DNA from 4 places in the Streptomyces sp. NPDC005151 genome. Region 4 is predicted to be linked to each of the others. Evidence: riboswitches for the same ligand, from Rfam matches in the RefSeq annotation. Region 4 holds a riboswitch; each other region holds the start of a gene.
The links. Region 4 has a riboswitch for cobalamin ahead of ACWD6R_RS29580 (ABC transporter substrate-binding protein). Riboswitches for the same ligand answer to the same signal wherever they lie in the genome.
Positions count from the first base shown of each region.

Region 1 (6,896 bases), on a different contig from region 4:
GCTTGCCGTCGAAGACGGAGGACTTGTTGAGCGCGTCGACCCAGTCGCCGCCGATCTCCTGCTTGAGGTCGCTCAGGTCGGCGAGGCCACCGGTGGCCGCGTACGCCGGAGTCTGGGTGTTGCCGACCTCGATGACGTCCGGCGGGGTCGACTCGGAGAGGGCCGTCGTGATCTTCTGCTGAATACCGTCCCACTTCTGGGTCTGGAACTTCAGCGTGGCGCCGGTCTTCTTCTTGAAGGCGGCGGTGAGGTCCTTCGTCCAGCCGGGAGGCGTGGAGCCGTCCATGGCCCAGACGGTCAGCGTCTGGCCCTTGTAGCTGTCGGGGCCGGTCTTCTTGCTGCTGCTGTCGGTCTTGTCGTCCGAGCCACAGGCAGTGGCCGCGATGAGTCCGCGCTTCACGACACCCTCCTCAGGGATGCAAGAGAATTCCCCCCCACCACCCGAGATCGCCGTCCGTCGCACAATTGCATGCGACGGGTACTGCCCGTGGGGCTGGGACCTGGTCTTTAATGGTTTAGACCAGTACTCGGAGCTTGGCCTAGACCTTTAGGGGTGTCAAGGGTGTATAAGAAGTGCACTCGCGTCCGTTATAGGACCGACACCTGAGGGAGGGCGACGAGCCGTGACCGGACCGTGCCACCATGTGAGCCGCAACAGACGGAGGAGCAGGTGACGGCAGCAACGCAGCAGTCGGGAAGGCGGGCCATGAGTGCCGACGGGGGCAGTACGGAGAACGAGACGGGCGCGGGCACGCGCACCGCGCGGGTCCCGAAGTACTACCGGCTGAAGCGCCACCTCCTCGACATGACGGACACCATGCCGCCCGGCACCCCGGTGCCACCGGAGCGGACCCTGGCCGCCGAGTTCGACACCTCGCGCACCACCGTGCGCCAGGCGCTCCAGGAGCTGGTCGTCGAGGGCCGGCTGGAGCGCATCCAGGGCAAGGGCACGTTCGTGGCCAAGCCGAAGGTCTCGCAGGCCCTGCAGCTCACCTCGTACACCGAGGACATGCGCGCCCAGGGTCTGGAACCGACATCTCAACTGCTGGACATCGGCTATGTCACGGCCGACGACACCCTCGCCGGGCTGCTGGACATCACAACCGGCGGCCGGGTGCTGCGGATCGAGCGGCTCCGCCTGGCCAGCGGTGAACCGATGGCCATCGAGACCACGCACCTTTCGGCCAAACGCTTTCCCGCGTTGCGTCGTTCGCTGGCGAAGTACACCTCGCTCTACACGGCGCTGGCCGAGGTGTACGACGTACGGCTCGCCGAGGCCGAGGAGACGATCGAGACCTCGCTCGCCACCCCGCGCGAAGCCGGTCTGCTCGGTACGGACGTCGGCCTGCCGATGCTCATGCTGTCCCGTCACTCCCTGGACGGACACGGCGAACCGGTCGAGTGGGTGCGGTCGGTGTACCGCGGCGACCGCTACAAGTTCGTGGCGCGTCTGAAGCGGCCGACCGACTGAATCCGCGGACCGGCTCCTGACCGGACAACTGTCCGGACCCGGACAGAGCATCAGGAGTCGGTCCCCCGGACAGAATCCCTCCAGCGGCTCCGCCACACCGTTGCCGGACCGCAATGCGGACAGGGGGTGACGATGGCCGGAACACTCCCCTAGATTTCCTGCGCATTACAACAGGTGATCAGCGAGGGGACGGAGTCGCCACATGCGCGAAGAAACAGACACGAAACCACCGACAGTCACACCGGCGAGAGTACTCATCGCCCTCTGCCTCGCCACCCCGTTCGTGGCGATGCTCTGGGTGGGTTCATACGCGAAGGTGGACCCCACCTTCATCGGCATCCCGTTCTTCTACTGGTACCAGATGGTCTGGGTGCTGATCTCCACGGCGCTCACGATGGTCGCGTACAAGCTCTGGCAGCGTGACCAGCGCGCCCGCAAGGGGGGTGCGTCGGCATGAAGGACGGCGTGAACGGCGTCGCACTCGGCGTCTTCATCTTCTTCTTCCTGGCCGTCACGGTCATCGGCTTCATGGCCGCGCGCTGGCGCAAGGCCGAGAACGAGGCCAGTCTCGACGAATGGGGCCTGGGCGGCAGGTCGTTCGGCACCTGGGTCACCTGGTTCCTGCTCGGCGGCGACCTGTACACCGCGTACACCTTCGTCGCCGTACCCGCCGCGATCTACGCAGCGGGAGCGGCCGGCTTCTTCGCGGTCCCGTACACCATCCTCGTGTACCCGCTGATCTTCACCTTCCTGCCGCGCCTGTGGTCGGTCTCGCACAAGCACGGGTACATCACCACCTCGGACTTCGTCCGAGGTCGCTTCGGATCGAAGGGTCTGTCGCTGGCGGTCGCCGTCACCGGCATCCTCGCCACCATGCCGTACATCGCGCTCCAGCTCGTCGGCATCCAGGCGGTGCTGGACGTGATGGGCGTCGGCGGCGGCGAGAACACCAACTGGTTCGTCAAGGACCTGCCGTTGCTGATCGCGTTCGCGGTGCTCGCCGCGTACACGTACTCCTCCGGGCTGCGCGCCCCCGCGCTGATCGCGTTCGTCAAGGACGGGCTGATCTACCTGGTCATCACGGTGGCGATCATCTACATCCCGATCAAGCTGGGCGGCTTCGACGACATCTTCGCCAAGGCGGGCCACGCTTTCTCGCAGACCAACCCCGCAACCGGCAAACCGCGCGGCGCCCTCGCGCCGGCCGATCCCGGCCAATGGGGTTACGCGACCCTGGCCCTGGGGTCGGCGCTCGCCCTCTTCATGTACCCGCACTCGATCACGGCGACGCTCTCCAGCCGCAGCCGTGAGGTGATCCGGCGGAACACCACGATCCTGCCGCTGTACTCGCTGATGCTGGGCCTGCTGGCGCTGCTCGGCTTCATGGCGATCGCCGCCGGAGTCAAGGTGGAGAACGGACAGTTGGCGATCCCGCAGCTGTTCGAGAACATGTTCCCCGACTGGTTCGCCGGCGTGGCGTTCGCTGCGATCGGCATCGGCGCGCTGGTCCCCGCCGCGATCATGTCGATCGCCGCGGCAAACCTCTTCACCCGGAACATCTACAAGGACTTCCTGAAGCCCGACGCGACCCCGGCCCAGGAGACGAAGGTCTCCAAGCTGGTGTCGCTGCTGGTGAAGGTCGGTGCGCTCGTCTTCGTCCTCACCATGGACAAGACGGTCGCGATCAACTTCCAGCTGCTCGGCGGGATCTGGATCCTGCAGACGTTCCCGGCACTGGTCGGCGGCCTGTTCACCCGGTGGTTCCACCGCTGGGCGCTGCTAGCGGGCTGGGCGGTCGGCATGGTGTACGGCACGCTCGCCGCGTACGGAGTGGCGAGCCCGACCCAGGCGCACTTCGGCGGCTCCTCGAAGGAGATTCCGGGGATCGGCGAGATCGGCTACATCGGTCTGACGGCGTTCGTGCTGAACGCCGTGGTGACCGTGGTGCTGACGTTCGTCCTGAACGCGGTGAAGGCCCCGGCGGGCGTCGACGAGACCTCCCCGGCGGACTACACGGCGGACGCGGGCGACCCGGACGTCCGGGTGGAACTCCCCTCGGCCAGGCCCGAGTCGAGCCCGTCACCCGACGCGAGCCCGTCCGCCAACTAGTGCCGTGACCGGCAATGTTTGCCCCATAGGGAGCGTCGTCCAGTGCGTGCGATCGCAAGGCGGCCGGAAGTCCTTGGATGGGGTCTCCCCTGCTCGAACGAAGTTGAGAGCTTGGGGAAGGAGCCACCAGGGCTTTTGGCCAACGCGGCGAGCGGGCGTGCTGGGCGGCGCGACGGGGCAAAGCTTGCCGGGAGGGGCACTAGTTCCCTCGCCGGACGGGCTGCACCGCGCCCGTCCGGCACCACCCCACCCCAACCCACCCGTACGGCACACTCCCAGCATGGACCTGTCGATCCGCCCGATCGCCCCCGCGGAACACACCGCCCTCGGGGAGATCACCGCCCACGCCTACCTCGACGACGGCCTGCTCGACTTCGGCGCCGACGACCCGTATCTCGAAAAGCTCCGGGACGTGCCCCGTCGCGCGGCCGAGGCCGACGTGCTCGTCGCCGTCGGTGCCGACGGCACGCTCCTCGGCGGAGTCACGTACGCACCGCCCGGCAACCCGTGGGCCGACATTGCCGGCCCCGACGAGGCCGAGTTCCGGATGCTCGCCGTCGCACGGGCGGCGCGCGGCCTCGGGGCGGGCGAGGCGCTCGTGCGGGCCTGTATCGACCGGGCCCGGGGTACGGACGGCGTCGCGCGGCTCGTCCTGTCGACGACACCGACCATGCTCGCGGCCCACCGGGTCTACCGCCGCCTGGGCTTCCTACGGACTCCGGCGCGCGACTGGGATCCCATTCCAGGCCTCCCGCTGCTCACGTACAGCCTGAGCCTCTGAACCGACGCGACACAACATGTGGGGGCCACCTCATCAGGCGGCCCCCACATGTATGCTCGTGCTCGCTGTCGCCGCAGGGAAATCCGGTGCGAATCCGGAACTGTCCCGCAACGGTATATTCGGTGCCCTTTTGCGCACCCTGAAAGTCCGAGGACCTGCCGACAGCGCGTCCGGCTCGACCGATCCGGACGCCCAGACGTCCGGGCCTCGCGGATGGGCCGGTGGACGCCGCACGCAGTGCTGCCTTCCTTCTTCGGGCATGCCTCCACGCGGCTGCCCCGCTCCCCCGCCGGCCCCGAGCCGAGCGAGGGAGAGCACCACGTGACCATCGCGCCAGCCGATCCGGCTTCAGTCGCCGAGTCCGCGGGAACCACGAACGACGGACCCGGGACCGCACTGCTGCGGACCCTGACCGACCTCACTGCCGATCTGCCGGACACCGACCCCGGCCGAGTCGCCGCCGCCGCGCTGCGCGGCCGCAACGCCGCGTCGGACGAGGCGGAGTTGCGCGCGCTGGCCACCGAGGCCGCCGCGGGTCTGATCGCCGAGGACCCCGCGTACTCCCGGCTCGCCGCCCGCCTCCTGACCCGCACCATCGCGGACGAGGCGGCCGGTCAGGGCGCACTGTCGTTCTCCGCCTCGGTCGCCGTCGGCCACCGCGAGGGTCTGATCGCGGACCGTACGGCCGCGTTCGTGGCGCTCCACGCGGCCCGGCTCGACGCGCTGGTCGAGCAGTCCCTCGCCGACGGCGCCGACGACCGGTTCGGCTACTTCGGGCTGCGGACACTGCACAGCCGCTATCTGCTGCGCCACCCGCTCACCCGCCAGGTCATCGAGACGCCGCAGCACTTCATGCTGCGCGTCGCCGCCGGTCTCGCCGAGGACGAGTCGGTGCGCGCACTGGACGAGGTCGCCTCGCTGTACGGCCTGATGAGCCGCCTCGACTACCTCCCCTCCTCCCCCACACTCTTCAACTCCGGCACCCGGCACCCGCAGATGTCCTCCTGCTATCTGCTGGACTCGCCGCTGGACGAGCTCGACTCCATCTACGACCGCTACCACCAGGTGGCGCGGCTGTCCAAGCACGCGGGCGGCATCGGCCTCTCGTACTCCCGGATCCGCGCCCGCGGTTCGCTGATCCGCGGCACCAACGGGCACTCCAACGGCATCGTGCCGTTCCTGAAGACGCTCGACGCCTCGGTCGCCGCAGTGAACCAGGGCGGCCGCCGCAAGGGCGCCGCCGCCGTCTACCTGGAGACGTGGCACGCGGACATCGAGGAATTCCTGGAGCTGCGCGACAACACGGGCGAGGACCAGCGGCGTACGCACAACCTCAACCTGGCGCACTGGATCCCGGACGAGTTCATGCGCCGGGTCGACGCGGACGGCGACTGGTCGCTGTTCTCCCCCGCCGACGTGCCGGAACTGGTCGACCTCTGGGGTGACGAGTTCGACGCCGCGTACCGGGCCGCCGAGGCCAGGGGCCTGGCCCGCAAGTCGATGCCCGCGCGTGAGCTGTACGGCCGGATGATGCGGACGCTCGCGCAGACCGGTCAGGGCTGGATGACGTTCAAGGACGCCTCCAACCGGACGGCCAACCAGACCGCCGAGCCGGGTCGCGTCGTCCACTCGTCGAACCTGTGCACCGAGATCCTCGAAGTCACCGACGACGGCGAGACCGCCGTCTGCAACCTCGGTTCGGTCAACCTCGGTTCGTTCGTGGCCGACGGCGACATCGACTGGGAGCGGCTGGACTCCACCGTCCGTACCGCCGTGACGTTCCTCGACCGGGTCGTCGACATCAACTTCTACCCGACCGAGCAGGCCGGCCGCTCCAACGCCCGCTGGCGTCCGGTGGGGCTGGGCGCGATGGGGCTCCAGGACGTCTTCTTCCGGCTGCGGCTGCCGTTCGACTCCCCCGAGGCCCGCGCGCTCTCCACGAAAATCTCCGAGCGGATCATGCTCGCCGCGTACGAGGCGTCCTGCGACCTCGCCGAGCGGTCCGGTCCGCTGCCCGCCTGGTCCGAGACGCGTGCCGCCCGCGGCGTGCTGCACCCCGACCACTACGACACCGAGCTGAGCTGGCCGGAGCGCTGGGACGCGCTGCGCGCCCGGATCGCGAAGACCGGCATGCGCAACTCTCTGCTGCTCGCCATCGCTCCGACCGCCACGATCGCCTCGATCGCCGGGGTGTACGAGTGCATCGAGCCGCAGGTCTCCAACCTCTTCAAGCGCGAAACGCTCAGCGGTGAGTTCCTCCAGGTCAACGCCTATCTGGTGAACGAGCTGAAGCAGCTGGGCGTGTGGGACGCGCGGACCCGCGAGGCGCTGCGCGAGGCGAGCGGCTCGGTGCAGGGCTTCGCCTGGATCCCGGAGGACGTACGGGCGCTGTACCGCACGGCATGGGAGATCCCGCAGCGCGGTCTGATCGACATGGCGGCGGCGCGTACGCCGTTCCTGGACCAGAGCCAGTCGCTGAACCTGTTCCTGGAGACGCCGACGATCGGCAAGCTCTCCTCGATGTACGCGTACGCC
Region 1 is NZ_JBSFYR010000014.1:65,907-72,802, forward strand. It holds partial or broken gene ACWD6R_RS10940 (extracellular solute-binding protein) at 1-400, opposite strand, end outside; gene ACWD6R_RS10945 (GntR family transcriptional regulator) at 707-1,471, shown strand; gene ACWD6R_RS10950 (DUF3311 domain-containing protein) at 1,674-1,928, shown strand; gene mctP (monocarboxylate uptake permease MctP) at 1,925-3,580, shown strand; gene ACWD6R_RS10960 (GNAT family N-acetyltransferase) at 3,861-4,361, shown strand; adenosylcobalamin-variant (AdoCbl-variant) riboswitch at 4,427-4,526, shown strand; gene ACWD6R_RS10965 (ribonucleoside-diphosphate reductase subunit alpha) at 4,683-6,896, shown strand, end outside.
Region 1: it holds a riboswitch for cobalamin, as region 4 does, so the genes downstream of both, ACWD6R_RS10965 (ribonucleoside-diphosphate reductase subunit alpha) here and ACWD6R_RS29580 (ABC transporter substrate-binding protein) in region 4, are expected to answer to the same signal.

Region 2 (6,896 bases), on a different contig from region 4:
CGCACCGGCCGGGGCGCCGCCCAGGACGTGCAGGCCGTCTCGGATCTGGGCGTCCTTGATCTCGCAGAGCCAGCCGTCGAGATGCATGATGAACTCGTCGAAACCCTCGTCGTCCGGGCGGTCGTCGAGCCCCAGGTCGTGGTCGAGCTTGGCGGCCTGGATCAGGGTCCAGATCTGGGCGCGGATCGCGGGCAGTTTCGCCGGGTCCATCGCGGCGATCTGGGCGTGTTCGTCGAGGAGTTGCTCCAGGCGCGCGATATCGCCGTAGCTGTCCGCGCGGGCCATCGGCGGCACGAGATGGTCGATCAGGGTGGCGTGGACGCGGCGCTTGGCCTGCGTGCCCTCGCCCGGGTCGTTCACCAGGAACGGGTAGACGAGCGGGAGATCGCCCAGTGCGGCGTCCGGGCCGCAGGCGGCGGACAGGCCCGCGTTCTTGCCGGGCAGCCACTCCAGGTTGCCGTGCTTGCCGAGGTGGATCATCGCGTCGGCCCCGAAACCGCCGTCGTCCTGCGCCGCCGCGATCCAGCGGTACGCGGCCAAGTAGTGGTGCGAGGGCGGCAGATCGGGGTCGTGGTAGATCGCGATCGGGTTCTCGCCGAAGCCGCGCGGCGGCTGGATGAGAATGAGGAGGTTCCCGCGGCGCAGGGCGGCGAGCACGATGTCGCCCTCCGGGTTGCGGGAGCGGTCCACGAACATCTCGCCGGGCGGCGGACCCCAGTGCCGCTCGACGGCGTCGCGGAGTTCGTCCGGGAGCGTGGCGTACCAGCGCCGGTAGTCGGCGGCCGGGATCCGGACCGGGTTGCGGGCCAGCTGCTCCTCGGTCAGCCACTCCTGGTCGTGGCCACCGGCCTCGATCAGGGCGTAGATCAGCTCGTCGCCGTCGCCGGAGACCAGGCCGGGGAGTTCGTCCTCGGGGCCGAAGTCGTAGCCCTCGGCGCGCAGCCGCCGCAGCAGGGCGACGGCGCTGGCGGGGGTGTCGAGGCCGACGGCGTTGCCGATACGGGAGTGCTTGGTCGGGTAGGCGGAGAGGACGAGTGCCAGGCGCTTGTCCCCGGCCGGGATGTGGCGCAGCCGTGCGTGGCGTACGGCGATTCCGGCGACGCGTGCGGCGCGTTCGGTGTCGGCGACGTACGCGGGCAGCCCGTCCTCATCGATCTCCTTGAAGGAGAACGGGACGGTGATCAGCCGGCCGTCGAACTCGGGGACCGCGATCTGGCTGGCCGCGTCGAGCGGGGAGACGCCCTCGTCGTTGTCCTCCCAGTCGCTGCGCGAGCTGGTCAGGCAGAGAGCCTGCAGGATCGGTACGTCGAGTCCGGTGAGCGCACCGGCGTCCCAGGACTCGTCGTCGCCGCCCGCCGATGCCTCGGCGGGCCGGGTGCCGCCCGCGGCGAGGACGGTGGTGACGATGGCGTCGGCTGCGCGCAGTTCGTCGATGAGTGCGGGTTCCGGGGTACGCAGCGAGGCGACGTACAAGGGGAGGGCGCGGGCGCCCGCGTCCTCGACCGCCCGGCAGAGCGTGTCGACGAACGCCGTGTTCCCGCTCATGTGGTGGGCGCGGTAGTAGAGCACCGCGATGGTCGGGCCGTCGGTGGCGCGCGCAGTGCGCTCCAGGGGCCCCCAGGACGGTGCGGGCGCCGGGGGTTCGAAGCCGTGGCCGGTCAGCAGCACGGTGTCGGAGAGGAACCGGGCCAGCTGGTCCAGGTTGGCCGGGCCGCCGTGCGCCAGGTAGGCGTGGGCCTCGGCGGCGATGCCGATCGGGACGGTGGAGGCAGCCATCAGCTGGGCGTCGGGGGCCTGTTCGCCGGTGAGGACGACGACCGGCCTGCCGGTGGCGAGGACCTGGTCGAGCCCTTCCTGCCAGGCGCGGACACCACCGAGGAGGCGTACGACGACGAGGTCGGTGCCGTCGAGAAGAGCGGGGAGTTCGTCGAGCGGCAGGCGCGAGGGGTTGGCGTAGCGGTAGGTCACCGGACCGTCCGCGGCGCGGGCGCTGAGCAGGTCGGTGTCGGACGTCGACAGGAGCAGGATCATGCGGCGTCGGGCCTTCCTCGGGGTGTCCACGCCCCGGGCGGTGTCGGAATGAGGTCTCCCCTGCTCGAGCGGGGTCGAGAGCTCGGGGAAGGGAGTTCCTGACTCGCCCGGCCGCTCAGGCCGGACTCACAGTGGCGGGACCGCGCCGGACTCGCACCGGGCTTCCTCCCCTATCGCCGTCTTAGAGCCTGTCGGGTGACCTTCGATCGGAAAGCGGACGCGGTCTGGTGCGTGCGATTCCAAGGCGCCGGAAGGCCCTCGTAGCGGAGCTACTAGGGCATTTCGGCAACGCGGGAAGCGTGCGTGCCAGGGCGTGGCCGCCCGATCAGAGGTCACCCGACAGGCTCTTAGGCGATGCCGGGCCGGGTGGCCCGCTGCTAGGCATAGTAAGGGCCTTAGACCGATGGGATTCATACAGCTCAGAATGATGGTCGGTATGCTCGCCGCCATGTCCACTTCCGACACCCCGCCATCGGCCCCGGGGGAGCCCGTCTCCCGTGACCGTGGCGATGCCTGCCCGGGGTCGCTGCGGCTCCACCGGGCGGACGACGGGGCGCTGGCGCGGGTCCGGATCCCCGGTGGCGTGCTGACTGCCCGACAGGCGGACGCGCTCCACGGTGCCGCGCGGGAGTTGGGCGACGGTGAGCTGCATCTCACTTCGCGGGGCAATGTCCAGTTGCGCGGCCTCGGCCGGGAGTGCGGCGGACGGCTCGCCGAACTCCTGGGCGGGGCGGGGCTGCTGCCGTCCCGGAGCCATGAGCGGATACGCAATGTCGTGGCCTCCCCGCTCTCCGGGCTCGACGGCCGGGGCCACCGGGATGTCCGGCCGTGGCTGACCGCGCTGGACGCGCTGTTGTGCGGAAGTGACAAAGCGGCCGGGCTGTCCGGCCGCTTTCTCTTCGCGCTGGACGACGGCCGTGGTGACGTCGATGCCCTGGGTGCGGATGTGACGTTGCTGGGGCAGAGCGACGGGAGCGCGCTCCTGCGGATCGGGGCTGCGGAGGCAGTGCTGAGGGTCTCCGGGGACGATGCGCCGCGCGCGGCGCTCATCGCCGCCGAGACGTTTCTGGAGGCGGCGCAGGAGACGGGCGCCTGGCGGGTGAGCGAACTGCCTTTCGTTGCCGAAGAGTTGCTGGAGCCGGTGAGGGCGGCGCTGCGGGTGGCCGGTGCTGCGGAGCGCGTACCGCCGGCGACGGCGGCGCAGGAGCCCGCGTACGGCGTCGTCGGCAACGCGGCCTGTGTGGGGGCGCCGCTCGGGCGGCTCACCGGTGCGCAGTGGACGAGCCTGTCCCGCGTGGGCCGCGAGCTGCGGCTGACCCCGTGGCGGAGCGTCGTCGTGACGGGCGTGACGCCCGGCGGCGCGGCGGCGCGGCTGCGCGAATGGGGCGCGGCCGGACTGATCGTCGGGCCCGGTTCCGCGTGGACGGGGGTCGGTGCGTGCATCGGCCGGCCCGGCTGTGCGAAGTCCCTGGCAGATGTGCGGGGCGACGCGGAGGCCTTCGTACGGACCGCCGGAGAGCGCGTTGCCGGGCAGCTCCCCGTCCACTGGTCCGGCTGCGAACGCCGCTGCGGTCACCCCAAGGGCGCCTGGGCCGACGTCGTCGCCGTTCCCGGCGGGCACCAGGTGGCCCAGGTCCGTGGCGGCGAACGGGGCGCTCCCGTGACGGTCCACGGCAGCCCGTCCGACCTGGCCGCCGCGGTGAACGCCGCCCGCCGCACCCGTACCTGAACCACCGACCCGAGGGCGCTGCAGCCCGACCACCGACCGGAGAGAGCGAAACCACCGTGTTCCAGTACGAGAAGGACGGACCGGCGATCTACCGCCAGTCCTTCGCCACCATCCGCGCCGAGGCGGATCTCGCGGGGCTGCCCGCCGACGTCAGCCAGGTCGCGGTCCGCATGATCCACGCCTGCGGCATGGTCGACCTCGTACGCGACATCGACTTCACCCCGGGGGTCGTGGCCGGTGCCCGCGCGGCGCTGCGCTCCGGTGCGCCGATCCTGTGCGACGTGGCCATGGTCGCCAGCGGGGTCACCCGCAAGCGGCTGCCCGCCGGCAACGAGGTCATCTGCACCCTGTCGGACCCCACGGTCCCCGATCTCGCCAGGAAGCTCGGCACGACCCGCAGCGCCGCCGCGATGGAGCTGTGGCGGGACCGCATGGAGGGGGCGGTGGTGGCCGTGGGCAACGCACCGACCGCCCTGTTCCGGCTGCTTGAGATGATCGAGGAAGGCGCTCCGCGCCCGGCCGCCGTCATCGGTGTGCCCGTCGGCTTCGTCGGAGCCGCCGAGTCCAAGGACGCCCTGGCCGACCATCCGTCCGGTCTGGAACACCTGGTCGTACGGGGCCGTCGCGGCGGCAGCGCCATAGCCGCGGCCGCGCTCAACGCGATCGCCAGCGAGGAAGAGTAAGAGTGAGCGAGCAGAACACGGGCCGGCTGTACGGGGTAGGGCTCGGTCCCGGCGATCCGGCACTGATGACCGTACGCGCCGTGCAGACCATCGCCGAGGCCGATGTCATCGCCTATCACAGCGCCCGTCACGGACGGTCCATCGCGCGCTCCATCGCCGCCGAGCACATCCGCGCGGACCACATCGAGGAGAAGCTGGTCTATCCGGTCACGACGGAGACGACCGACCATCCGGGCGGTTACCGGGGTGCGATGGAGGAGTTCTACGGCGAGGCCGCGGACCGGCTGGCGGTGCACCTGGACGCCGGGCGGACGGTGGCGGTGCTCGCCGAGGGCGACCCGATGTTCTACGGCTCGTACATGCACATGCACAAGCGGCTCGCCGACCGGTATCCCACCGAAGTGATCCCCGGGGTCACGTCGGTCAGCGCCGCCGCCGCCCGGCTCGGCACCCCGCTCGCCGAGGGCGAGGAGGTGCTGACGATCCTGCCCGGCACGCTGCCGGAGGAGGAGCTGACGGCCCGCCTGGCCGCCACCGACGCCGCCGTGGTGATGAAGCTCGGGCGCACGTTCCCCGCCGTGCGGCGCGCCTTCGAGGCCTCCGGGCGGCTGGCCGAGGCGCACTACGTGGAGCGCGCCACCATGGCCGGGGAGCGCACCGGCGATCTCGCGGACACCGACCCGGAATCCGTTCCGTACTTCGCTGTTGCGGTGCTGCCCAGCCGGATCGACGCGCCCCGGCCGGAGGCGGCCGAGGACGCGGAGCGCGTGGGTGAGGTCGTGGTCGTCGGGACCGGTCCCGCCGGTCCGCTGTGGCTGACCCCGGAGTCCCGCGGGGCGCTGGCCGCCGCCGACGATCTCGTCGGCTACACCACGTACCTGGACCGCGTCCCGGTCCGCCCGGGACAGGCGCGCCACGGCTCCGACAACAAGGTGGAGTCGGAGCGTGCCGAGTTCGCCCTCGACCTGGCCCGGCGCGGACGCCGCGTGGCCGTGGTCTCGGGCGGCGACCCGGGGATCTTCGCCATGGCGACCGCCGTGCTGGAGGTCGCCTCGCAGGACGCGTACGCGCAGGTGCCCGTGCGGGTGCTGCCCGGGGTGACCGCGGCCAACGCCGCCGCCGCCCGCGCGGGCGCGCCGCTCGGCCACGACTACGCCACGATCTCGCTCTCCGACCGGCTCAAGCCGTGGGAGGTGATCGCCACCCGGCTGCGCGCGGCCGCGGCGGCGGACCTGGTGCTGGCGCTGTACAACCCGGGTTCGCGCACCCGCACCGAGCAGGTCGGCAAGGCCCGTGACCTGCTGCTGGAGCACCGTTCGCCGGATACGCCGGTGGTGGTGGGCCGGGATGTGGGCGGGCCCTCGGAGAGCGTACGCATCGTCACCCTGGCGGAGCTGGAACCGGCCGAGGTCGACATGCGGACGATCCTGCTGGTCGGTTCCTCGCAGACGCGGTCGGTGCGGCGGGGGGACGGTCAGCAGATCGTGTGGACGCCGCGGCGCTACCCGGAGGCCTGAGGCCCGGCCTCAGAGCCTGTCGGGTGACCTCTGATCGGGCGGCCACGCCCCGGCACGCACGCTTCCCGCGTTGCCGAAACGCCCTAGTAGCTCCTTCCCCAAGCTCTCAGCTTCGTTCGAGCAGGGGAGACCCCATCCGAGGGCCTTTCGGCGCCTTGGAATCGCACGCACCAGACCGCGTCCGCTTTCCGATCGAAGGTCACCCGACAGGCTCTCAGCCGAGCAGGCCGGACAGCCAGTCCACGGCGAGTTCCGGCGTGGGGACCACGGGGACGCCGTCCGGGACCGGCGGCCGGCGGACCACCACCACCGGAACACCGGCCTCCCGGGCCGCGGTCAGTTTCGGGGCGGTGGCGTCACCCCCGCTGTCCTTGGTGACGAGGACATCGATGCGGTGACGGCGGATCAGTTCGCGCTCCCCGTCGAGGGTGAACGGCCCCCGGTCCAGCAGGACCTCCATCCGCGCCGGGTGCGGTCCGTCGGGGGCGTCCACCGACCGCATCAGGAACCACTGCGAGTCGAGACCGGCGAAGGCGGCGAGCCCCATCCGGCCCGTGGTCAGGAAGACCCGCTGCCCGAGCCCGGGCAGCGCCTGCGCCGCCTCGGCCAGGGAGCCGACCGGCTGCCAGCGGTCGCCGTCCGTGGGCACCCAGCCGGGGCGGCGCAGAGCGAGCAGGGGAACATGGGCGGCGGCGGCGGCCGACGCCGCATGGAAGCTGATCGTCCCGGCGAAAGGATGGGTGGCATCGATGAGCGCGTCGACCCGGTGCGTACGCAGCCACGCGGCGAGCCCGTCGGCTCCGCCGAACCCGCCCACCCGCACCTCGCCGGGAGGCAGCTTCGGACTGGCCACCCGGCCGGCCAGCGAACTGGTGACCCGGGCCCCGGCCGGGAGCGTCCCGGCCAGGTGCTCGGCGAGACGGCGGGCCTCCGTGG
Region 2 is NZ_JBSFYR010000017.1:72,120-79,015, forward strand. It holds gene cobN (cobaltochelatase subunit CobN) at 1-2,031, opposite strand, end outside; cobalamin riboswitch at 2,105-2,250, opposite strand; gene cobG (precorrin-3B synthase) at 2,468-3,760, shown strand; gene ACWD6R_RS12700 (precorrin-8X methylmutase) at 3,817-4,443, shown strand; gene ACWD6R_RS12705 (precorrin-2 C(20)-methyltransferase) at 4,446-5,960, shown strand; gene ACWD6R_RS12710 (cobalt-precorrin-6A reductase) at 6,175-6,896, opposite strand, start outside.
Region 2: it holds a riboswitch for cobalamin, as region 4 does, so the genes downstream of both, cobN (cobaltochelatase subunit CobN) here and ACWD6R_RS29580 (ABC transporter substrate-binding protein) in region 4, are expected to answer to the same signal.

Region 3 (6,896 bases), on a different contig from region 4:
CAGACGGTGAACGACGAGGCGGTCGCACCCTTCGGCGGCATCGCCGCGTCAGGCACCGGGGCGCGCTTCGGGGGCGAGGCCAACCTGGAGGCCTTCACCGACCTGCGCTGGACGACAGTCCGCCGCGAACCGGCCGGCCATCCCTTCTAGTCCGGCGGATCAGTCCGGCGGATCGGGGTCGGACACCCCCAGGGATGTCCGGAACGCCGAAGGGCCCGGCCGAACCGGCCGGGCCCTTCGGCGTCGCCCGCTCGCGCCGGCTACTTCTTTTCCTTCTGCTGGTCCTCGATGGACTTGCGGACCTCGTCCATGTCCAGCTTGCGGGCCTGCCCGATGACATCCTCGAGAGCCGTCTCCGGCAGGGCCCCCGGCTGGGAGAACACCGCCACATTGTCCCGGACGATCATCAGGGTCGGAATGGACCGGATCTCGAAGGCCGCCGCCAACTCCTGCTGCGCCTCTGTGTCGACCTTGGCGAAGACCAGGTCGGCGTGGCGCTCGGACGCCGCGTCGTACACCGGCGCGAACTGCCGACACGGGCCGCACCAGGAAGCCCAGAAGTCGATCAGGACGAACTCGTTCTCGCTGACGACCTGATCGAAGTTTTCCTTGGTGAGCTCTACGGTGCTCATGCTCTCGTTACCTCTTCCTGTGCCCGTTCGGACGTGTCCGGCACAACCGCGCCCGGTTCCGCGCTATTCCGCCTGCCCATGTGGCCACGGCTCACACGCACGGCCAGACTGTCCCCCATGACAGATGCTGTGGAGAACGCCGTGTACGACGTCGTGGTGATCGGTGCGGGACCTGTGGGTGAGAACGTGGCGGATCGGACCCGGGCTGCCGGACTGTCCACGGCGGTCGTCGAGACGGAGCTCGTCGGCGGCGAGTGCTCGTACTGGGCGTGCATGCCCAGCAAGGCGCTGCTGCGCCCGGTCGTGGCCCGCGCCGACGCGCGGAAGGTCCCCGGACTCAGCGCGGCGGTCCAGGGACCCCTGGACACGGCGGCCGTCCTCGCCCACCGTGACGAGTACGCCTCGCACTGGAAGGACGACGGACAGGTCGCCTGGCTGAAGGGGATCGGCGCGGACTTCTACCGGGGTCAGGGACGTCTGACCGGCACGAAGGAGGTCTCCGTCACAGGCCCTGACGGCTCCGAACACCGGCTGACCGCCCGGCATGCCGTCGCCGTCTGCACCGGCAGCCGCGCCGTCGTTCCCGACCTTCCCGGAGTCGCCGACGCCCGCCCCTGGACCAGCCGCGAGGCGACGAGCGCCAAAGAGGTGCCGGGCCGACTGGTGATCGTCGGCGGGGGAGTCGTCGGCGTGGAGATGGCCACCGTCTGGCAGGCTCTCGGCGCGCAGGTGACGATGCTGATCCGCGGCAAGGGGCTGCTGCCGAAGATGGAGCCGTTCGCGGGCGAGCTGGTCGCCGAGGCCCTCACCGAGGCCGGAGCCGACGTCCGTACGGGCGTCTCCGCCACCTCCGTGCGGCGTGCCGGCCCCGACGGACCGGTCACCGTGGAACTGGACAACGGCGAGCGCATCGAGACCGACGAGATCCTCTTCGCCACCGGCCGTGCCCCGCGCACCGACGACCTGGGCCTGGAGACGGTGGATCTGAAGCCCGGATCCTGGCTCGAGGTCGACGACAGCTGCCGCGTCGAGGGCAGCCACTGGCTGTACGCAGTCGGCGACGTCAATCACCGGGCACTCCTCACCCACCAGGGCAAGTACCAGGCCCGCATCGCGGGTGCCGCGATCGCCGCCCGCGCGCAGGGCGGCGTGCCGCCGGCGACCGGCCGCTGGGGCGCACACGCCGCCACCGCCGACCACGCGGCCGTCCCCCAGGTCGTCTTCACCGACCCGGAGGCCGCATCCGTCGGGCTCACCCTCGCCGCGGCCGAGCGCGCCGGGCACCGGGTCCGCGCCGTCGACCACGACCTCGCCGCCGTCGCCGGCTCCGGACTGTACGCGGACGGCTACCGGGGCCGCGCCCGCATGATCGTCGACCTCGACCGCGAGATCGTACTCGGCGTCACCTTCGTCGGCCCCGGCATCGGCGAGCTGCTGCACTCGGCGACGGTAGCCGTTGCGGGTGAGGTCCCCATCGACCGGCTCTGGCACGCGGTCCCCGCCTATCCGACGATCAGCGAGGTGTGGCTGCGCCTGCTGGAGGCGTACCGCGGCTGAGTACGGCTCCTGAGCCGATGCGTCGGCGTGTCCCGCCGTCCCTCCGAGGGACGGCGGGACACGCCGACGGGGTCCGTCGTCCCGCGCAGGCGCACGCTGCAACTACGTCCCCGAAGTGCCGGTGAGCTCACGGGGCGAAGCGTTTTTCCGGTTCTCACCAGTAGTGGCGCCGCCCACCGATCCCGTGGCCGACAGCACCGAGAATCCAGAGGACCGCACCGATCAGCACGAGGGCGACGCCGATGGTCCACAAGATGGAAATCCCGGCCGCCATGCCGATCACGAGCACAATGACTCCGAGGACGATCATTGCGTCCCCCAATCTTTCAGGGCCACCTTCGAGTATGCGCCGGACGGTGTGTCGCCGCGTGGCAGACGACTGCTGACGCTCGTACTGCCGTCCAGGGCCGCCGGGCGGTGGCGGGCCGGGGGCCCGGACAGCCCGACCGACCTCGTGAGACAGCCGGGGTTTCAGGCCGACGACACGTCCGGTGGACCCCCTCGACCAGGCGCGATCCGGTCCGGCGAACCGCTACGCGACCCGCCTCTCCGGCACCTGCTGTTCCTCTTCCTCGTCGGGCAGCTTCACGTCGCTCACCAAGATGTTGACCTCCACGACCTCCAGACCGGTCATCCGCTCGATGGCGGTGATCACCTCGGTCCGGACGTCGCCCGTGAGCTCGACGATCGAGTATCCGTATTCGACGATGATCGACAGGTCGACCGCCGTCTGGACCTCGCCGACCTCGACCTTGACACCGCTGGTGACGGACTGACTTCCCGCTCCGGGCACCCGCTCCCGCACGGCCCCCATACCGCGGGCGAATCCCCCTCCCATGCCCTGGACTCCGGGCACGCCCCGGGCCGCCAGCCCGGCGATCTTCGCCACCACGCCGTCGGCGATCGTGGTTCGGCCCCGCGACCCAGGTTCCGTTCGGCGGTTTCCGCCGTGCGGTCCTGCTCCGTGCGTGGCCTCGGATTGCGGGCGGGTGGTCTCGGGCCGGTTCACCTGCGTTTGATCGGTCATGGTCGGTCGCCCTTCCGAAGAGAAGGTGGATTCGAACGCCTTGGCCAGTTTACGTACCATTTGTCAGCATTGCTCGAGCGGCAGGGGTTGGTAACTGCTTGCCGGTGAGTGGCGCACGAGGACGGTTTAACTCGATCGTGTGATGGTGGGCTCGTGGGCTTGTGATGGTCTGGGCTGATCGGGGTAATTTGATCAGCGCGATCTGGGACGCCGGGTGCGGTGCCGGCGTGCGGGGCCCCTGCTCCACCAGCGAGATGGTTCAGGGCCTCCCCGTCGCCTCTGGCCGCGTCCATCTGGCCAGGTCGTGAGGGACTCTGCCCTTCCGGCTCGGACCACGGACAGGATCCGTGTCGCCGCCCGGTTGCGAAAGCGGACGACCAGTGCGCCCAAGACCGTTCGGGGCGTGCCAGTGCGCAGGACTCACTCCTGCTCACTGCTCAGGAACGGTATGTGGGCGGACCCACGGGCGGGCCCGCCGCGGAGGGGATGGGTGGGTGGGTAGGCTGCCCCTTCTCGTCCTCCCCGGTCCCGGTGTCGAGTAACTGGCGGCGTTGTGGGGGGTCCGGCCTCGGGCGCTCGCCTCAAGGTGCCGGCAGGGAGGGGAGGTACAGTCCGCCACCGGCAGGGCGGGCCGGTCCGGCGGCGGAGGCCGACGCCGGGTTACGGGGCGTCGGTTCCGGTGCTCAGGGACCGCCCGCAGCGCAGGTTCCACCGGCCGGACCGGCCGCTGAGCTCTGTCAGTGTCAGCGGGGCGACGTCCAACCGCCAGAACGCCTGCGGCGGAAGGCCCAGCGCATGCACGATCGCGGCGCGCACCACCGCGGGTTCGACCACGGCGATCACGCGGCCGTCCCCGGCGCCGTCCCGATGCAACGAGTCCAGCCAGCCGCCTACCCGCGCACACAGGTCCAGCAGCGACTCACCGCCGTGCGGTGCCGCCGAAGGGCCGGACAGCCAGACCGACACCGCCTCCGGCTCGGCCTCGCTCACCTCCGCCAGCCGCTGCCCGCTCCAGCGCCCCAAGTCCCAGCCGTGGAGGGCCGGTTCGGTCTCGGACCGCAGCCCCAACGCCTCGGCGGTCCCGGCGCACCGCTCGTCCGCTCCGCACACCCGGCGATCGGCGGCAGGCACCGCGGCAGCGGCCGCACGCGCCCGCCGGACACCGGACGCGTCGAGCGGGGCGTCGCCGTCGAAACGGGCTTCACGCAGCGCCGCATTGAGCGCCGGTGAGATCAACATCACTTGTACCGTCAACACCGGTGTCAACTCCCCGAACTGTGGCCTTTCGGGTAAGGACACCATGGCATCCGGGTCTCCCGGCCCCGCAGATGGCGCCATGGCGGCGCGTGCCCGCAGGCGGTATGGTCGCGACGAACATGACGACGGTGTGACGGAAGTCCGGTGAGAATCCGGCACGGTCGCGCCACTGTGAACCCGTACCCCTACGGGAAGTCAGACCCGGCACCGTCGTCTCAGGCACCACGATCGGGACGCGTGTTCCCCCAGGAGGTTCTGCCATGGCACAGACTGCTGCCCCCGCAACCGTCGCCACACCCGCCATCACCCCCATCTCGCTGAAGGCCATTGCCCCGTGGGCGGTCTTCTTCGGCATCCTCATGCTCGTCCTGCTGTACTTCGTCGGCGCCGAGCAGGGTGCCACCGCTGTCATCTCCGGCGAAGGTGTCCACGAGTGGGTTCACGACGGTCGCCACCTGCTCGGTTTCCCCTGCCACTGACACGCTGCGCACCTCAGGGGAACCGCTCATGAACTCCATATCTGTCAGAGCGCTGCTCGTCCGTGGCATGCTGGCCGGACTTGCCGCGGGCGCGCTCGCTCTTGCCGTCGCCTACTTCCTCGGTGAATCCCGGGTGGACGCGGCGATCGCGCTCGAAGAGGCTCACAGCCACGAGCACGGCGGCGGCGAGGAACTCGTCAGCCGCACCATGCAGTCCACGGCGGGTCTCGCCACCGGTGTCCTGGTCTTCGGTGTGGCGATCGGCGGCGTCGCTGCGCTGGTCTTCTGCTACGCCCTAGGCCGCATCGGCAGGTTCGGCCCGAGGGCCACGGCCGCATTGATCGCGTTCGGCGCCCTGCTGACCGTGTATGTCGTGCCGTTCCTCAAATACCCGGCCAATCCGCCGGCTGTCGGAAACCCCGACACGATCGGCCAACGCACCACCCTGTTCTTCCTGATGGTCGCCCTCAGCGTGCTGTTGGCCATCGCTGCCGTCATTTTCGGCAAGCGGCTGGCTCCCCGCCTGGGCAACTGGAACGCGTCCGTTGCCGCGTCCGCCGCCTATGTGCTCGTCATCGGGCTGGCCTACGCCTTCCTGCCCTCGTTCAATGAGGTCGGCAAGGACTTCCCGGCCAGTCTGCTGTGGGAGTTCCGCCTCTCCACCCTCGCCGTTCAGGCCACGCTGTGGACCACTTTCGGTCTGGTCTTCGGCTATCTGACCGAGCGGCTGCTGGTGCCGAAGACCGGCACGGTGACGGCCGGGGGCGGCACCACGTCCCACGCGGCCGCCGCTGCGAACTGAGGCGCCGGCCGACTCGTCGGCCGGATGACGGCAGAACCCGCCGGGATGCCCCGGCGGGTTCTGCCGTCTATGCGGCGTCCGTCGCGTCGGTCGCTTCAGCCACGTACGTCGCATCCGTTGTGTCCGACGCCTCCGACGCCTCCGACGTGTCCGACCAGTCGATCAGGAAGTGCTTCACCCGGTCGTCCGCCCTGACGAAGCGCATGCCTGCCGCCACCATGACGTGCTGGGACGCGATGTTGTCGAGGTCGGCATCGCCGTTCACGGCGGCGATGCCCTCGTCGCGGGCGAACTCCAGCAGCGCCCGCAGCGCCTCGGAGGCGTACCCCTTGCCGCGCGCCGCAGGGGTCAGGCCGTAGCCGATCGTCACCTGCCCCTCCGCGTTCGGAGCACCGTGAAAGCCCACTCCGCCTATGGCGTGTCCGTCCTGGCGGAGGCGGATCTCGTAGGCGCCGAACGGCTGGGGGCTGCCGGTGTCGGCGCAGTGCTCCAAGAAATGCCCGGCCCCGGCTGCGTCGCCGTCGGTGGGGTACTCCGGTGCCCATAGGGCACCCGGCCCCGGACGGCGGGCCACTATGTTCTCCGCCTCGGCGGGACTCAACGGGTGGAGTACGAGTCGAGGTGTCACAAGATCTCTCATGACTCGTCGGACTATCACGGCGGCGAGCTTCGGCGCACCGGAATTATCGGATTTTTTGCTGCCTGAAGGAGTGGGTAGCAGCGCTGGGTAACGCTGATACGTGGAGTGGGCCGATTCGATCCGTGCGGAGCGCAGGGTCCGCCTCGCCTACCCGCAGGCGTCCAGCGAACCCATTTATGAGCGGGACGTGGCCGCCGTGTTGGCGCGCGCTTCTTGACGACGCCCACCGCGGGGCGACGTGCCGCATCACGGGCCCCGGCCGACGCAGGCGGCACCTCCCAGGCCGACGCACGTGGACACGGCCGGGCCGCAGCTGTGGGCCCGGTCGGCATGAGTACGCCGACCGGGCCCACCGCCTTGCACCCACAGCGGCCGGGAAGGAGGGCGGGGCTTCCCCGTCGGACAGCGTCCGTCCCGAAGCCCCGCCGTCTCAGACCGACCGGCAATTGGGTGGCGGCGTCACGGGGCTGGGGCACGCACCTCGCGGCGTTGTCGTCCATCA
Region 3 is NZ_JBSFYR010000079.1:29,376-36,271, forward strand. It holds gene ACWD6R_RS30910 (aldehyde dehydrogenase family protein) at 1-150, shown strand, start outside; gene trxA (thioredoxin) at 261-632, opposite strand; gene ACWD6R_RS30920 (dihydrolipoyl dehydrogenase family protein) at 750-2,189, shown strand; gene ACWD6R_RS30925 (hypothetical protein) at 2,344-2,511, opposite strand; gene ACWD6R_RS30930 (Asp23/Gls24 family envelope stress response protein) at 2,722-3,216, opposite strand; gene ACWD6R_RS30935 (histidine phosphatase family protein) at 3,877-4,455, opposite strand; adenosylcobalamin (AdoCbl) riboswitch at 4,582-4,730, shown strand; gene ACWD6R_RS30940 (CbtB domain-containing protein) at 4,734-4,952, shown strand; gene ACWD6R_RS30945 (CbtA family protein) at 4,981-5,754, shown strand; gene ACWD6R_RS30950 (GNAT family N-acetyltransferase) at 5,822-6,382, opposite strand.
Region 3: it holds a riboswitch for cobalamin, as region 4 does, so the genes downstream of both, ACWD6R_RS30940 (CbtB domain-containing protein) here and ACWD6R_RS29580 (ABC transporter substrate-binding protein) in region 4, are expected to answer to the same signal.

Region 4 (6,896 bases):
AGCGCACCGCCGGGCAGCTGTGCCGGGTACGGGACGTGGTCGGAGCCCTCGGAGTCCGGGCCGTTCTGCGGGCGTACTGGGGCACCGCATCCGTCCTTTCCCGGTGCTGTACGAAGCCGCGGGTGATCGTTGGCGAATCGGTTCGCCGCAAGGCGTAACCGGCAGATCGGGAGTCAGTTACTTCGACGTCGGGACCGTGCGCTCCGCCGTCCCGGGCATCGGCAGAACCTGCATGACGTGCGCGACCTGCACGACCTGCACGACCTAGCGAAGAGGAAGATCATGAGCGCGATTCATCCCAAGATCACCGACGTTCTCACGAACACCTTCAAGGTGCCCGCCGCCGAGATCCTTCCGGGTTCCACGATGGACAGCCTGGAGATGGACTCCCTCGCCGTCGCCGAGTTCGCCGTCATCATCAAGGAGACGCTGGGGGTCGAGGCCGACTCCGACAAGCTCTACAAGGACGCCACCCTCGCCGACATCACGACGTTCATCGATGCCGCGGTGAGCGGCGACCCCGCGATGAGCAACGCCCGATGAACAGGCCTGCCGTCGCCGTCACCGGCCTGGGGATGATCACCCCGGTCGGCAACGACACCGAAACCACCTGGGACGGGGTGTGCGCCGGGGTCTCACCGGCCCGCACCGTCCCCGAGCTCGAAGGCTGCGCGATCGACTTCGCCTGCACGGTCTCCGGCATCGATCTGGACGAGGCGGTCGGCGGCCGTGCGTCCTTCCGGATGGGGAGGTACGTCAAGTTCGCCGTCCTCGCCGCGCGGGAAGCGGTCGCGGATGCCGGACTGGACCCGGCCGACTGGGACGGCAGCCGGGTCGCCGTGGTCGTCGGCACCAGCAGCGGAGGCTCCGCGGGCCTGACCGAACAGGCCGTCGCCCTCGACCGGCGCGGACCGGGGGCCACCTCGCCGGCGGGGATCCTCCTCACCATCCCGAACATGCCCGCCGCGGAGATCGCCATCCGGATGGGGGCGACCGGTCCCAGCCTGGCGCCGTGCACCGCCTGTTCATCCGGGGTCACCGCGCTCTCCGTCGCCCGGGACCTGCTGGTCACCGGGCAGTGCGACCTCGCGATCGCCGGAGCCACCGAGTCGATCGTCTTCCCGGTCGCCATGACCGGATTCGCTCGGTCCGGTGCCGCCGCGACGAGGGACGGCGACCCGGCCCGCCTCTGCCGGCCGTTCGCGGCCGACCGCGCCGGTCTGGTCATGGGCGAGGGCGCCGCCGTCATGGTGCTGGAACGGGCGGACGACGCACGGGCCCGGGCAGCGGTCCCGCGGGCGCTGCTCGCCGGGACGGGCGCCACCACCGATGCCCACCATCCGACCAGTCCGCACCCGTCCGGCGCCGTCGCCCGGGCTGCGGTCGAGGCCGCGCTGCGCGACGCGGACTGGGCGGCCGAGGACGTCGAACACGTCAACGCGCACGGCACGTCGACACCGCTGGGCGACGCCACCGAAGCCGCTCTCATCAGCCGGGCCTACCCGCACCGGCCACCCGTCACCGCCCCCAAGGGGGTACTGGGCCACTGCATGGGGGCTGCCGGAGCCATCGAGGCGGGGCTGACGATCCTCACGCTGCAGCGCGGGGTCGTACCGCCGATCGCCAACCTGGACGTCCCGGCGCCCGAGTTCGACATCGACTGCGTCACCGAACAGCCCCTCCACCGGCCCGTCCGGCGCGCCGTGAGCCACTCCTTCGGGTTCGGCGGCCACAACGCCGTGGTCGCCCTCCAGCGTCCCTAAGGGCTGTCCCGTAATCCCTGGCGGGCGCACGACGTCAGCTACGGCACCTCGCCGCGTTGTCGGAACGTCCGAATACATCCAGTATGCGGACGCCCCTCCGCCTTGCGATGCACCGCATCTGACGCCGCGCGCTGTCCCGCCAGGGATTACGGGACAACCCTTAGTCAGGGGGCGGAGCATGCCGGGGCGGTACGGCCGGGGCGCCTCCGGCCCCACCGCACCGCCGACGAGCCGCGCGGAGCAGCGTGATAGCTTGCCAAAGCCAGTCAAACTCCACGTAGGGGTCAGGGAATCCGGTGCGAATCCGGAGCTGACGCGCAGCGGTGAGGGGGACGGGCGGGGCCACAGCCACTGGGACATCCACGGGTGTCCTGGGAAGGCGTCCCGTTCGAAGGAACCCGAGTCCGAAGACCTGCTGGCACCTGCCGCCCGGTACCGGGCGGCAGCACTCCGTACAGCGGGCTCCGCGCATGGGCCCTGAGACGCAGAGGGACTCCGTGCCGTCCATAGCCAGCCCTGCCCGCGCCGCCGCCCTGCTCTCGGCGGCACTCCTCCTGCTGACCGCGTGCGGCGGAGGGACTGACAACTCCACGGCCAAGTCAGCTGGTGGCGAAGGCTATCCGGTGACGCTCAGGAACTGCGGCCGCACCGTCACCGTCGAAGCCGCACCGCACCACGCCGTCTCCGTCGACCAGGGATCGACGGAGATCCTGCTCTCCCTCGGCCTCGCCGACCGGCTGGCGGCCACAGCCACCTGGACCGACCCGGTGATGAAGGGGCTGGAGAAGGCCAACGCGAAGGTGCCACGCCTCTCGGAGAACCGGCCGTCGTCGGAGAAGGTCCTCGACCAGGAACCCGACTTCGTCAGCGCCTCGTTCGAATCGACCCTCGCCAAGGGCGGCGTCGCCCCCCGCGAACAGTTCGAGGAGCTCGGTGTCCCCACCTACGTGTCGCCCGCTGACTGCACCGGCAAGGACAACAGCGGCGGCGGCGACGGAGCGCGTACCGAAGCAGTGACCATGGACAGCGTCTACGGCGAAGTGCGCGACCTGGCCGCGGTGTTCGGCGTCCAGCAGCGCGGCGACGAGCTCGTCGCCCGGCTGCGGGAGCGGGTGAAAAAGGCCGCCGACGGCATCGGCGCCTCCGACGCCACTCTCCTCTACTGGTTCTCCGACTCCAAGGCCCCGTACCTGGCGGGCTGCTGCGGGGCACCCGGCGTCATCACCAGGGAGCTCGGAGCGAAGAACGTCTTCGACGACACCCATGAGGAATGGCCGCAGATCAGCTGGGAGACCGTCGCCGACCGCAACCCCGACGTCCTGGTCATCGGCGATCTGACACGCAAGGCACAGACCGCCGAGAGCGCCGCGAAGAAGATCGAGTTCCTGGAATCCAATCCCGCGACGAAGAACATGGACGCCGTCAAGCACAAGCGGTACGTGCTGCTCAGCGGCCAGGCCATGAACCCGTCCATCCGGACGGTCGAGGGTCTGGAACAGGTCGCCGCCGGGCTGCGGACGTTCGGGCTCGCCGGGTGACGGACACCGAACGGGGCGCAGCGGTACGTACGGAGCAGGCACCCGGAACCGATACGCACCGCAGGGCCGGTGGCGCACGGGGGCTGCGCGACGGTGTGCTGTGGGCCGCGGGCGTCACCCTGCTCGCGCTGTCCGTCGCCGTCGCCGTCACCATCGGCCCCGCCCGGATCTCCGTCGCCGACGTCTGGTCCGCGGTGGCCGCCCATCTCGGGGTGGGCGACTCGCGGCTCACCCCGATCCGGGACGGCATCATCTGGAACCTGCGCATGCCCCGTACTCTGCTCGCCGCCGTGTGCGGCGCCGGGCTCGCGGTGTGCGGCACGGTCATGCAGTCCCTGCTCCGCAACCCGCTCGCCGACCCGTTCGTCCTCGGCGTCTCCTCCGGGGCGTCGACGGGCGCGGTCGTGGTCGTCGTACTCGGAGTGGGCGGGGGAACGGTGTCGATCTCGACCGGGGCATTCATCGGGGCACTTTGCTCGTTCGCCCTTGTGCTGCTGCTCAGTCATACCCTCGGTGGTACGACGGACCGGGTCGTCCTCTCCGGCGTCGCGGCCATGCAGCTGTTCTCCGCGCTGACTTCCTTCGTGGTGATGACCTCGGCCGACGCCGAGCAGACCCGAGGCGTGCTGTTCTGGTTGCTCGGCTCGCTCAGCGGGGTCGGCTGGACCGATGTGTGGGTCTGCTTCACCGTGCTCGTCGCGACCCTGCTGATCTGTCTGGGCCACGCCCGTACGCTCGACGCCTTCGCCTTCGGTCAGGACGCGGCAGCCGCCCTGGGAGTCGATGTCGGCCGCACCCGGATCGTGCTGCTCTGCACGACCGCGCTGCTGACCGCCGCGCTCGTCAGCTCGGCGGGCGCCATCGGCTTCGTCGGGCTGGTGCTGCCCCATGCCGCCCGGGCGCTCACCGGCTCCGGGCACCGGCGGCTGCTACCGGTCACCGCGCTGGCCGGGGCGGTGTTCCTGGTCTGGGTCGACACGCTCGCCCGGACCGTCCTCGATCCGCAGGAGGTGCCGGTGGGCGTCGTCACCGCTCTCATCGGCGTACCCGCGTTCGTTCTGGTCCTGTACCGCACCCGGAGGACCACATGACATCCATCGGCACCGCCGCAGGTCTGCGCGCCCAGCGGGTCTCCCGGGAGGCGGGCGGCCGTCTCGTCCTCGACGGGGTCTGCCTCGTCCCCCCGCCCGGCGCGACCGTCGGGCTCCTCGGCCCCAACGGGTCGGGCAAGTCCACGCTGCTGCGGGTGCTGGCGGGGGTCCTCGCGCCGGCGGCGGGCGTGGTGACGCTCGACGGCGAACCGCTCGCCGCGATCGGCCGGCGCACCGTCGCGCAGCGGGTCGCCGTGGTCGACCAGCATGCCGACACCCAGGTCGAGCTGCGCGTCCGGGACGTCGTCGGGCTCGGCCGCATTCCGCACCGCCGCGCCTGGTCGGCGCCCAGCCGCGCGGACGACGAAGCGGTACGCGAGGCGCTGGAACGCACCGGACTCGCCGAACGCAGCGACCAGTCCTGGCACACGCTCTCCGGGGGCGAGCGCCAGCGTGTCCAGATCGCCCGCGCACTGGCGCAGCAGCCGCGTGAACTGCTGCTGGACGAGCCGACGAACCATCTCGACATCCAGCACCAGCTGGAGCTGCTGTCCCTGGTCACCTCGCTGCCCGTCACCGGCGTCATCGCTCTGCACGACCTCAATCTGGCCGCGATGTTCTGCGACCGGATCGTCGTCCTGAAGGAGGGGCGGGTGGTGGCCGCCGGTACCCCGGCGGAGGTGATCACCGAGGAACTCATCGCGGATGTGTACCGGGTACGGGCGGTGGTCACCCAGGACGGCCCGGACGGGCGGCCCTCGGTGCGGTTTCTGCCCGGACGGGCGGAGTAGCCGGACATACGGAAGCAGGAGGCGGAACCCGGCACGGTGCGCACCCGCCCCTGGCCTGTCCGCTCCCGGGAGCCGTGGCTGCCTGGTCTCCGGGACCGGCCGTGGAACTCACCTGGTGAGGCCGTAGTGACGGTAGAGCTCCTCCTCCTCGGAGACGGAGAGATGGGCATCCGCGTCCACCCTCGGGGCGCCTTTCACGCGGTCCTTCGGATGGGGGATGTGCAGATCGGAGCCCACCCGGCGAGCGCCCTCCAGGGGCACGAAATTCTCCTTCATGCCGAACAGGCCGGTCTTCACCGTGATCCAGTCCGGTCTGCCGGTGGCGTCGTCGAGATACACCCGCCCCACGGTGCCGACCTTCTCGCCCCTGGGGTCGTACACCGTCAGGCCGTCGAGCTCCTTGGCATCCGTGAAACCGTCAGCGGCTCCCATGACCGGTCCCTCCTCGCCCGGGCGCGCGTCCTGTGGGCAGTTCCACCAAGGAAGGCACGTCCTGATTCCATCGCGCCTCACCCGGATGGGCGATGCAACTTCCCGGCCCGGAACGGTGGCCCGTCGCATCCGGGGCGGCAACGTGCGATGCCGGTGGTGGGGGAACAGCCCGGCGTTGGGCCGTTCGAGTGAGGTCGTGACGGTGCGGAGGCATACGGGGGATTGCGGACGGCTACCTCGGGCGGTCCGGCCGAACGGCGCTTTGGCCACACCGCCGTCATCGGCATCGACACGGACTCCAAGCTCGGCATCTCCGCCAACACGTCCGTGGTCGGCGCGCTCGTGGCGATGCTCATCGGCCGCATCCCGCTGAGCTTCATCCGCACGGAGCCGTGCCGCCCCTGCCGCATATGATCGACAGACCGTTTCCGACCGTCGTCCTGCCGTGCCACCGGGGGTGCATCATCCGTTCCGTACGCGTCCGCGCACCCGGACAACGGGGCGAGCTGCTGACCCGGCAGGAGGACGGTCTCGCCCTGCACCACCTCGTCTGGCGGCTCGGACCCGGCTGGCGGGTGTGCAGCAGCGCCGTACTCGGCGGCGGCATCGGGATGCGCGAGTGGATCCTCAACGCCCAGGTGCCCGGCGGTTATCCGCGCCTCGACCCCGACCGGCACCTCGCCGAGATCGCCGCCGCCGAAGCGCTCACCGGTCCCGGTGCCGGACTGATGACCGCGGCCGATGTCACCGCGTACACCGTCGCCGACGACGAGGGCGTGACCGCCACTGCCACAAGCGGTCTGGGTGTACGGGGCTGGGCCGCCGACCCGGCCGCGGGACACGCCGGGCCGCTGCCGCCGGGCACGGTGAATATCGTCGTGACCGTCCCCGTGGCCCTTTCCGACGCCGCTCTGGTCAATGCCGTCGCGACAGCCACCGAGGCGAAGGTCCAGGCGCTCCTGGACGCCGGACTCGACTGCTCCGGCACCCCCACGGACGCGGTGTGCATCGCCTCACCGGAGCCTGCACCCGGCGCGGCCGGGGAACCTTTCGCGGGCCCGCGCTCGACGTGGGGGTCGCGACTCGCCCGAGCCGTGCACACCGCCGTACGGGAGGGCGCACTGCGGCACCCTTGACCTCGTACCGCCCACGCGCCGACGAAGGGACCCTTGTTCTCATGACGTCCACCCCTGCCAACTCCATTCCCGAGCGGCCGACCGTGGCCGTCCTCGGCACCGGGATCATGGGATCCGGCATGGCCCGGAGCCTGCTCCGCGCCGG
Region 4 is NZ_JBSFYR010000072.1:6,073-12,968, forward strand. It holds partial or broken gene ACWD6R_RS29565 (acyl-CoA dehydrogenase family protein) at 1-158, shown strand, start outside; gene ACWD6R_RS29570 (acyl carrier protein) at 283-543, shown strand; gene ACWD6R_RS29575 (beta-ketoacyl-[acyl-carrier-protein] synthase family protein) at 540-1,763, shown strand; cobalamin riboswitch at 2,010-2,197, shown strand; gene ACWD6R_RS29580 (ABC transporter substrate-binding protein) at 2,261-3,301, shown strand; gene ACWD6R_RS29585 (FecCD family ABC transporter permease) at 3,298-4,392, shown strand; gene ACWD6R_RS29590 (ABC transporter ATP-binding protein) at 4,389-5,183, shown strand; partial or broken gene ACWD6R_RS29595 (PRC-barrel domain-containing protein) at 5,295-5,615, opposite strand; gene ACWD6R_RS29600 (hypothetical protein) at 5,838-6,029, shown strand; gene ACWD6R_RS29605 (adenosylcobinamide amidohydrolase) at 6,026-6,751, shown strand; gene ACWD6R_RS29610 (NAD(P)-dependent oxidoreductase) at 6,793-6,896, shown strand, end outside.